DNA from 3 places in the Oceanobacillus longus genome. Region 1 is predicted to be linked to each of the others. Evidence: riboswitches for the same ligand, from Rfam matches in the RefSeq annotation. Region 1 holds a riboswitch; each other region holds the start of a gene.

Region 1 (3,176 bases):
CTCGCTTCAGTGGGGAATGTACAGGGACTTCAGGCACATATGGTCATGCTTGCAATAGCGACAACATTATTTGCAATTATTTTAAGTACAGGTTTTAGTTTTACAGGACTTACACCTGCTGGGTATGTATCTCCTGTTGGGGTCAGTGTTATTTTCGGATCATTTATTTTTGGTATTGGTATGCAGCTTGGTAATGGATGTGCGTCTGGTACATTATATAATTTCGGTGGTGGATCATCATCCATGATATTAACGCTGATTGCCTTTATTATCGGATCAACAATCGGTGCTTATCATTTCTCATTCTGGATGGGTACACCTTCTTTGCCTCCGATATCATTGGCTGAATCCACTGGACTTGGGTTTTTTGGTGCATGGATTGTTCAGCTAGCTTTATTTGCTTTAATCTATGGGGTTACTGTTAAAATTGCCAAACGGAAAAATCCCCCATCCATGAAACCTCTTCCTACAACAAACGGATGGAAAAAAATATTCAGAGGTGCATGGCCACTATTTGCTGCGGCAATCATTCTTGCAATCCTAAATGCTTTGACTTTGACAGTCAGAGGTCAACCATGGGGGATTACATCTGCTTTTGCTTTGTGGGGAGGAAAGACACTTCAGGCAATTGGTATCGATGTGACTAGTTGGGGTTATTTTACAGGAGCGAACGCGGAGGCTTTATCACAAACGGTATTGGCTGATTCCACGAGTGTCATGAATTTCGGTATTATACTTGGAGCATTTATTGCAGCCGCTGCCCAGGGATCTTTCAAACCGAAGAAGTTTAAACCTGGTGTTGCTGGTGCTGCTATTGTTGGTGGTCTTTTGATGGGATATGGCTCCCGTCTTGCATTCGGCTGCAATATTGGCGCATACTTTGGCGGGATTGCCTCCTTTAGCCTTCATGGTTGGGTATGGGGAGTAATGGCATTGCTTGGAACTGGACTTGCTTTGTTTATCAGACCATTATTCGGCATGAAGAATCCGAAGAAATCGGATCAATTTTGTTAATAAAAGACTAGTAATCTATTTCTTCACTTTGCTAAAGTATTAAAAAAAAGCTCCGTTCCTTTATCGAAAAGGAACGGAGCTTTTTTTATCTTAAGGTCAATTAGCGAATTCTGCTTTAACAGTCTTCGAGTTTTGAAGAACGAGTACACCAGCAAATTGCATTGTCACTTTGATAAAGATTTGTCCTAAAATTGCCATCCATACTGCTTCCCAAGGTACAAACCCGGCCCCTAGAGGTGATAAACCAATAATTACGAAAATAGTCGAATCCAGTACACCACCAACTGTTCCGCTATAAAGTACACGGATATGCATCGGCTTTTTTATCCTGGAATAAATTTCTGTATCCACGGTTTCTGAAACGAGGAAACTAATCGCACTGGCAAAAACAATCCATAATGTATCCCCTAACAGATAACTTGAAATTGCAGATAAAAGCAGTGCCATACCAATCAACAAGTACGTTTTTTTCTTGCCGTATTTGTTTTGTACCATATCCCGTAAGATAAATGTTAACCCAATCAGAAATGACCCCCAAGGGATAATAAATACTCCTAATTCTAATGGGGCAAACTTTGCGGTAACAATATTTGCAATAATAATAACAATAAGGTAAAAAAATATTCGCATGGATAGCGCTCCTTTGTACAGTATTAATCAGGAACACCTACTGTCGAACGAGAGAATCATAGTAAAAATTCAATAAAATACAAAAATAAAAACCATATCCTAAAGAAAGATATAGTTACTTCTTTAGTTTTTTATAGAGGGTTTATTCTAGAACCTCTCCCACAAAGCAGGTATTAAATTGATGTTTTTATTATAGCATAAAAATGGTCGACTGGAGGCTTATTTTCTCCCTTCACAGTTGTTATCGGTCATAATGGCAGACCAGTTCATCGTGATCTAGGGTGCATCTCAATTAATACCTTGTTTAATTTTCAAATAGAAAAGGAATAATAACTATATATGAATATAAAGGAGGGTGTTATTTTGAGTCAGGAAGAAATTAAATCAACCGTTGAGAAAATTTTTAAAGAAAGTCCGGTTGGAACGATGGCGACCGTGAAAGGAAATAAGCCTCATTCGCGATATATGATGTTTTTCCATCGGGATTTAAAACTGTACACAGCTACGAATAAAGATACGGATAAAACAGATGAAATTGAAGAAAATCCATTTACACATATCCTCATCGGATACGAAGGTGGAGGATTTGGCGATCAATACGTGGAATATCAAGGCAAAGTATCCTTTAATAACTCCGAAGAACTGAAAAAGGAACTATGGAATGATGATATGAAGCTTTACTTTGAAGGACCGGATGATCCCGAGTATTTGATTTTGGAAATAGAGCCACTTCAAGTCCGTTTAATGAATAAAAAAGGTGAGCCGCCTAAACAATTGGATATTTAACAGCTCACTTAACGTAAGTAACGATTAATATGACAGGAATTTCAGGGGGTCAGTCCTTTGATGTTCCTGTTTTTTTATGGATGGATTTAGTATGCCAATTATAGTCCTTTATACCGACAGAGTATGAAGATAATGTTAATGTTATTAATCTTCATTGAACAACACGTAAGGTTTAAGTAAATTACCTAATTTTAGTGAAAAAGTATGCTTAACTGAAAATGCGAATGTTAAGGAGGCAACAAAATGAGTCAAGTTGAATTAATCGATATTTCCAAGTCATACGACAAACAAAAAAGTGTATTAGATGAAATCAATTTATCCATTGAAGAGGGTGAATTTTTTGTTCTTGTTGGCCCCTCTGGTTCTGGTAAAAGTACATTACTTCGAATGATTGCAGGTCTGGAAGAAATTACAGGGGGCACATTAAAAGTAGATAAAAAAACCGTTAACCACCTCCCTCCAAAAGATAGAAACTTATCCATGGTCTTTCAAAATTATGCATTATATCCGCATTTATCCGTCGAACAAAATATCCTTTTTGGATTAAATGCAAAAAAAGTAGATAAGAAAGAACAGCGAAGAAGATTAACGGAAACTGCTAAAATGATGGGATTGGATAAACTGTTAAAACGAAAACCAAAAGAACTATCAGGTGGGCAAAGACAACGGGTAGCGCTCGCTAGATCTGTTGTTAGTGAAGCACCACTGTGTTTGATGGATGAGCCACTTTCTAATCTGGATGCTAA
Region 2 (3,176 bases), on a different contig from region 1:
CTATAGATCCATAAACTTTAAAACGATTCACCATATCTCCCCCTAATTAAAAAATACTTACTTCTTCCAATAATGGCTGCCAGATAGTTAAATAACGCCAATTTCATAATAACATAATATTCAAAAACATCCCCCGAAGAAATATACTTACGTTTTGTAATACAACGCTTGCACCAATATTTAAGTGAGATAATTTGCAGTCAAAACTCTTGATTTTAACAATTATTGTCTATTTATAAATTAAAAATATTTAGTGTATTGACTATTTAAAATAATGTGATATTATATATAATAATTCCGATGTAAATAATATGTATTAAAAGATTCCGCAGATGAAAGTTACTAGCAAAAGCAAATATATTTTGTTAACCCTTTCGTTAATGAGAAGGGTCTCTAATTAATATAAATTACCATATGAAAAAGGAGAGATTTTTAATGGCAATTACAACAGTGAGTGCGAAAACAGTATTAAAGGAAAATGTGTTAGTGGAAGCTGAAGCTAGAGGTCATAAAGTTATAATAGATGAACCTAAGAATTTAGGTGGTACAGATCAAGGGATGAATCCAGTAGAGCTGCTACTTTCTTCATTAGGTGCATGCCAATCCATTGTTGCTAGAACTTATGCTGAAAAGTTTGAGGTTGATCTTCAAAACTTTTGGGTCGAATTAGATGGTGATATTGATCTGGATGGTTTCTTTGGTAAATCGGATGTACGACCAGGCTTTTCCAATATTCGTTATACGTTCCATATTGAAACAAATGCTCCTGATGAGAAAATACAGGCATATAAGGAATTTATTGAAGCCCATTGCCCTGTTGGAGATACCATTGCAAATCAGGTAAATCTATCCTCTTCAAAAGTAGTAATAGAAAACCCAGTTAAATAGAATGGATAGGTGGAGGCTGCTTCTTTAGTGAAATAAGGAACTATCAATTGATAGTTCCTTATTTTACTCTTGCGTAAGTTTCAATAAAGATAAATTACTTTTCAAAAACACCTTTAATATTCTTCCATCCATAAACAAGTTCATTGGGTTTCCTTCCTACAATTTTACTGCATTTTTTGCTGTATTTAGCCGTTCCCCAGCTCTATGAGTGACCATTCTCATGTAACTTTGCTTAGTATGGTCATTCATCAGATTTATGAAAAACTTTTTTCTGAGTTTGTTTAACATCAGGAGTTCCCCTTGTTTATTTGTTGCAGATACATATCGAGCCCATTTTTTCGCAGCTTACATGAAGGACACTCCCCACATCCCCCGCCACGAATTCCGTGATAACAGGTAATTGTTTTCTCGCGAACATAGTTAAAGGCACCAAGCTGGTCGGAAAGTTCCCAGGTTTCTGCCTTATCCAGCCACATTAATGGCGTATGAATAACAAACGAATCATCCATCGATAAATTCAGTGTTACGTTTAGTGATTTAACAAAAACATCACGGCAGTCCGGGTAACCGCTAAAGTCGGTTTCACAAACCCCGGTAATGATATGCTTCGCTCCAATCTGTTTTGCCAAGATAGTTGCAAATGACAGAAAGAGCAGATTACGTCCGGGGACAAAGGTGGAAGGAAGGTCCCCATTCTCCCCATCTTTTACTTCGATTTCCTCACGTGTTAACGCATTTGGAGCCAATTGACTTAAAAGCGATATATCCAAAACATGATGTCGTACTTTCAAGTCAGCAGCAATTTCCTTTGCTACTTCGATTTCTTCTTTATGGCGTTGATTGTAATCAAATGTCACCACTTCTACGTGATCATACTTTTTCAAAGCCCAGAATAAACAGGTGGTACTATCCTGACCACCACTGAATACGACGACAGCTTTATTATTTTTTTCCATAAAAAAAATTCCCCTTTCATAATATAAAAAGAGAATTCTACTCACCCGAATAAAAAAACCATACCGATAAGGAAGGTACAGTTCCATCCTTAGTTTTTTATAGAGGGTGTAGCTAGAACCTCTCCTGCAATAGTGCAGACTTTTTAAAAATATTTCCTTTTATTATAGCATTTCTTTCATAAAAAGAGCCATATTCATCTACTATGGCCCTTTAACTTTAATTTTTCTTCTTACCAAAATAAAGTAAACCAACGAGCAAACCAATTACACACATGATTGCCGCGAAAGTAAAGAATGGGATCGGGCCGAATTGAAAGATTAGTGGAACAGATAATGCGGTTACTAATCCTCCACCAAGGAATGGCTCAAAAGCGAGCTGTTTATAGCCGAAGCCTTCAAAAGCTGGAGATTCGGCTTTAGGATCGGCAACACGCATCAAGAGTAAACCAGTCGCGGTAATCCCCATCGATTGACCAAAATCACCGATTCCTCTTTCCAGCCAATACGTAGGTATCATTCTTGGAGCGAGGACAAAGAATCCAATCACATTCCATGCAATACCGGTAATCGCAATTAGAAGAAATGGAATGAAGTTGTCTCCAATAACATCTAGTGACACCGTTCCTATCGCTGCTAATATTAGAATATCTAATGAAAACCCCTGAATACGACTAATCATTTGTCGATCGACTAGATATGCATTGTCTACTTTGTTTAAGAATAGTTGTACGATTATTCCTCCAATCATTGCAAAAGGGAATAATGGAACATAGGTCATTAAATCGGAACCGAAGACGGTTGCCTCGATCCTTACGAACGATTGAAGTAAAATATACCCTACGATAATTGCCAAGGCAACCATTGCAAAATGAAAGGAAAGTGGCTCGATTGATTCCGGACGAACCGTCATTTTTGCTGCAGGCTCTCTATTCTCAAATTCCACAATTCCCGCCTTTTTTAAGGAGGAAAATTCTTCAACATCTCTAATGATTTCTGTTTTCTTTTTGCGTATTCCCCAGTTAATGATGATAATTCCTATTATAACCCCTGATAGAATACCAACCGTTGCTAATCCGACAGCCAAGTCATAGGCTTCTGGATATCCCATTTCTTCAAATGTCCCCTGTAGTCCTGCGGCTGTGCCATGACCGCCTTCAAAAGATACTTCAATCAAGGCCCCGACAATGGGTGGCATATCAAAGAATGGTGTCAACACGAGCATTGCCAACAGGATACCGACTACATATTGACCCCAGCCAAGTGTCCAGCCAAAAGCAAGCTGTGGCCCACCAACCCGCCATATTTTTGAAAGATTTGGAAGGATGGTTCCTA
Region 3 (3,176 bases), on a different contig from region 1:
TCCACGGGCGGCTGGTGAGCCCCTTCATGCTAACGCATTTCAGTGTCTCACCGATGCCTCTCTTCCCGTAGGAGTCTCCGTATATTTCCCCGAGCTGGTTAGAAGGTTGCTGACAATGACAATGACTACACCTGCTAATAGCTAAAATATCATCCTACAGCTTCACCAGTCCGGGTGAGCGGCGGGCGGTGACTCCTGCGGGAATAGCACGTGTCCGAAGACCAGAAGAGTGGTTTTCTCTTCGGGGCTGAGGCCGTGCCCTAAGGATGCGCATCCGCCCAGAGCGATCATGGACGGCAGCAAGAGCGCATTTCTCCTGAAAATAAATCTAAAGTTAGTTCGCATTTTATCTCAACTCTGCGATGATTAAAAAGCATTAAACATTACGAAAATATCCTTATTCTTACCAAGTTTAGCAAGCTGGTTAGTAAAGACATGCTAAGTTTACCCCAGTTACCTGTTTGATACCTATTTTATTGGTCGAAAGGTGATTAATGATAAAAAGAAATATTTCTATACATAATGAAGAAGAAGCTACTGAAAATGAATTCCAGTAGCTTCTTCTTCATTATTAATTTAGTCTTAGCTGAATCGTATTTCCTGAAGGATCTTCCGTTACATAATAATCTTCTTCTGCTTTCACCGAAGCTCCTACTTTTTCCAAATTTATCTTTGTTTTATGAAGCGCATCCTCATCAGGGAAATTCAGTGTAAACCAATTCAATCCTGCGCTGTTTTCAGTAGGTGTAGGCGCACCGACTCCATTCCAGACGTTTAAACCTATATGGTGATGATAGCCATTATGTGATGTGAAAAGCGCCCCTGGAAATTCCGTAACGACGTCATACCCAAGACCATTCACGTAGAACCTTCTTGTTTTTTCTATATCAGAAACATGAAGATGAATATGTCCAATGACCGTATCGGTTGGCATCCCTTTCCAACCCTCTTCTGTTTCAGCAAGTAAATCATCTCCATCTAGCGCTACTGTTGCCATGGATACTTGATTATCAGACCAATTCCATTCAGAAGAATCACGGTCATGAGCAATCTCTATGCCGTTTCCATCCGGGTCATCAAAGTATAGAGCCTCACTGACATAGTGATCGGATGCCCCTAGACGCATTTGGCCACCAGAAGCCTGTATAATGTGTTTCAGGAATGCGGATAAATCTCCGCGAGTTGGCAAGAGAATTGCAAAGTGATATAATCCGGTCGTTCTTGCCTCTTTTGGTGCAACATTTTCTGGCTGTTCTAATGTTAATAATGGTATTTTACCATCCGCAGATAGAACTGCTTTGTATTCTTCTTCTACCAATACTTTAAATCCCATAAAATCTTTATAAAAAGTAATGGATTTCTTTAAGTCTGTCACATTTATATTAACTTCTCCTACGTATATTGTCGGTTGTTCGAAAAATTTCTTTTCCATAACTATCTCCCTTTACACTTTTTTATGTTTAACTTACTTTTAATTACATGTTTATACTTAGTTACTTTATGTAAGTATTATAATGATTTTTTTTATTATTGTCAAATGACCCTTATTAAAAATAGTAAGAAGTAAATAAAAAAGGCTTTTCTTTTATTTGTTTTTGTATTATACTTGCTTGCATTGCTTTACGTGGTTCGTAACCATCCCACGAAAAAAAACTAAGGAGAGATTTACAATGACCGTAAGAACACTTGTAATTAATGGTTTATTAGCAGCATTATATATTGCTGTATCTGCACTTATTATACCTTTTGGGTTTACAAATATTCAATTCCGCATTTCCGAAGTATTCAATCACCTGATTGTGTTTGATAAACGTTACTTCTTCGGAATTGTACTAGGTGTATTTTTATATAACCTTTTATTCTCCCCATTAGGGTGGTATGATTTGGTTTTCGGAGTTGCCCATTCAGCTATCTCATTGGGTATTATCATATTACTTGCAAAATATATAAAAAATATTTGGGTGCTTCTTGTTGCAAATACAATAGTCTTCACATTCAATATGTTTATTATTGCATTTGAATTGAATCTAGCATTGGCACTGCCATTCCTATTTACATGGCTTACTACAGCTATTGGCGAATTTGTTGTGCTGGCAATCGGTATTCCAATCATTTATGCTCTAAATAAAAGATTACATTTTGATAAACTAATTTAAATTACTTCATCATTCGTTTTAATTTTGCGGATGATGAAGTTTTTATTTTGCCCGCTCGACAACATTGCTTATACTGATAGTACATTCCACACCGGAAAGGATGGAGTTTAAATGATTGTCAGAGAACATGACCAGCATTTTGTATTAATTCAGCAGGATCACCACGCCCAAATCTCAGGAGATATTATGAAGCAGTGGAAATCGGATTATTTTCATGGTATGGAACTTCGTGAGTCGGTTGAATACGCTGCTTATCAACATGATCATGGTTGGAAGGAGTTTGATAAGCAACCCTTTTTGAATGATAAAGAAAAGGTACCATTTTCCTTTTTTGATTTTCCTAACCTACCCAAAATCATTCTATATAAACACGGTATTGATGAAGTACAAAAAGTAGATCCCTATGCTGGAATGCTTTGTAGCGAGCATTATAAACGCTTTTTATTGAACAATACTTCACTTGAAGCACAGGCATTTGTTACGTATGAGGAAATGCGTCAACAAACGATAATTGACACACTAAACAAATTCAACAAACGTTTGTTTGAATTTCATTATAGTCTTCTCCAGCTTGCAGATAACCTTTCATTATACATTTGTATGAATGAGCCAGGTGCTGAAAAACAAAATGAGCATTCTTTTTTTAAAAAAGGTATTCCAACCAGCACCACTCTCCATGAATTCTGTAAACAGAAAATACAACTTCGATGGCTAAATGATCATACCGTAGTGATAAATGACTTTCCGTTTGAGGAATCAATTGAGATTACTTTAAAACAAAAGGTTATTGCAAAAGATACGATTGCTACGAAAGGATTAATTGATAGTTATGAAGAGGCTTCTTTTGAGGAAGTACCAATCACCATTTTGCCGGAGTAATTTCCTGCTTGTAGAGTAATCAAAAATAAGAAAAGCTGAACTACCTATACACGCGGAAGTTCAGCTTTTTAATACTTTTTCGAAATCAATCCCATTCATAGGGAGTTGCCTGGTATACATAGTAATTGAGCCAATTCGAAA

Evidence for each region. Region 1 has a riboswitch for preQ1 ahead of ACFOUV_RS05960 (VUT family protein). Riboswitches for the same ligand answer to the same signal wherever they lie in the genome.
Region 2: it holds a riboswitch for preQ1, as region 1 does, so the genes downstream of both, queC (7-cyano-7-deazaguanine synthase QueC) here and ACFOUV_RS05960 (VUT family protein) in region 1, are expected to answer to the same signal.
Region 3: it holds a riboswitch for preQ1, as region 1 does, so the genes downstream of both, ACFOUV_RS13750 (QueT transporter family protein) here and ACFOUV_RS05960 (VUT family protein) in region 1, are expected to answer to the same signal.

Annotation. Positions count from the first base shown of each region.
Region 1 is NZ_JBHSAO010000003.1:2,942-6,117, forward strand. It holds gene ACFOUV_RS05955 (YeeE/YedE family protein) at 1-1,014, shown strand, start outside; gene ACFOUV_RS05960 (VUT family protein) at 1,111-1,644, opposite strand; PreQ1 riboswitch class I at 1,762-1,807, opposite strand; gene ACFOUV_RS05965 (pyridoxamine 5'-phosphate oxidase family protein) at 2,008-2,430, shown strand; gene ACFOUV_RS05970 (ABC transporter ATP-binding protein) at 2,674-3,176, shown strand, end outside.
Region 2 is NZ_JBHSAO010000002.1:5,343-8,518, forward strand. It holds gene ACFOUV_RS05455 (alpha/beta fold hydrolase) at 1-31, opposite strand, end outside; gene ACFOUV_RS05460 (OsmC family protein) at 436-888, shown strand; gene queC (7-cyano-7-deazaguanine synthase QueC) at 1,176-1,844, opposite strand; PreQ1 riboswitch class I at 1,928-1,972, opposite strand; gene ACFOUV_RS05470 (sodium/glutamate symporter) at 2,062-3,176, opposite strand, start outside.
Region 3 is NZ_JBHSAO010000010.1:87,846-91,021, forward strand. It holds gene ACFOUV_RS13745 (VOC family protein) at 572-1,432, opposite strand; PreQ1 riboswitch class I at 1,619-1,663, shown strand; gene ACFOUV_RS13750 (QueT transporter family protein) at 1,671-2,156, shown strand; gene ACFOUV_RS13755 (DUF3891 family protein) at 2,268-3,035, shown strand; gene metA (homoserine O-acetyltransferase MetA) at 3,121-3,176, opposite strand, start outside.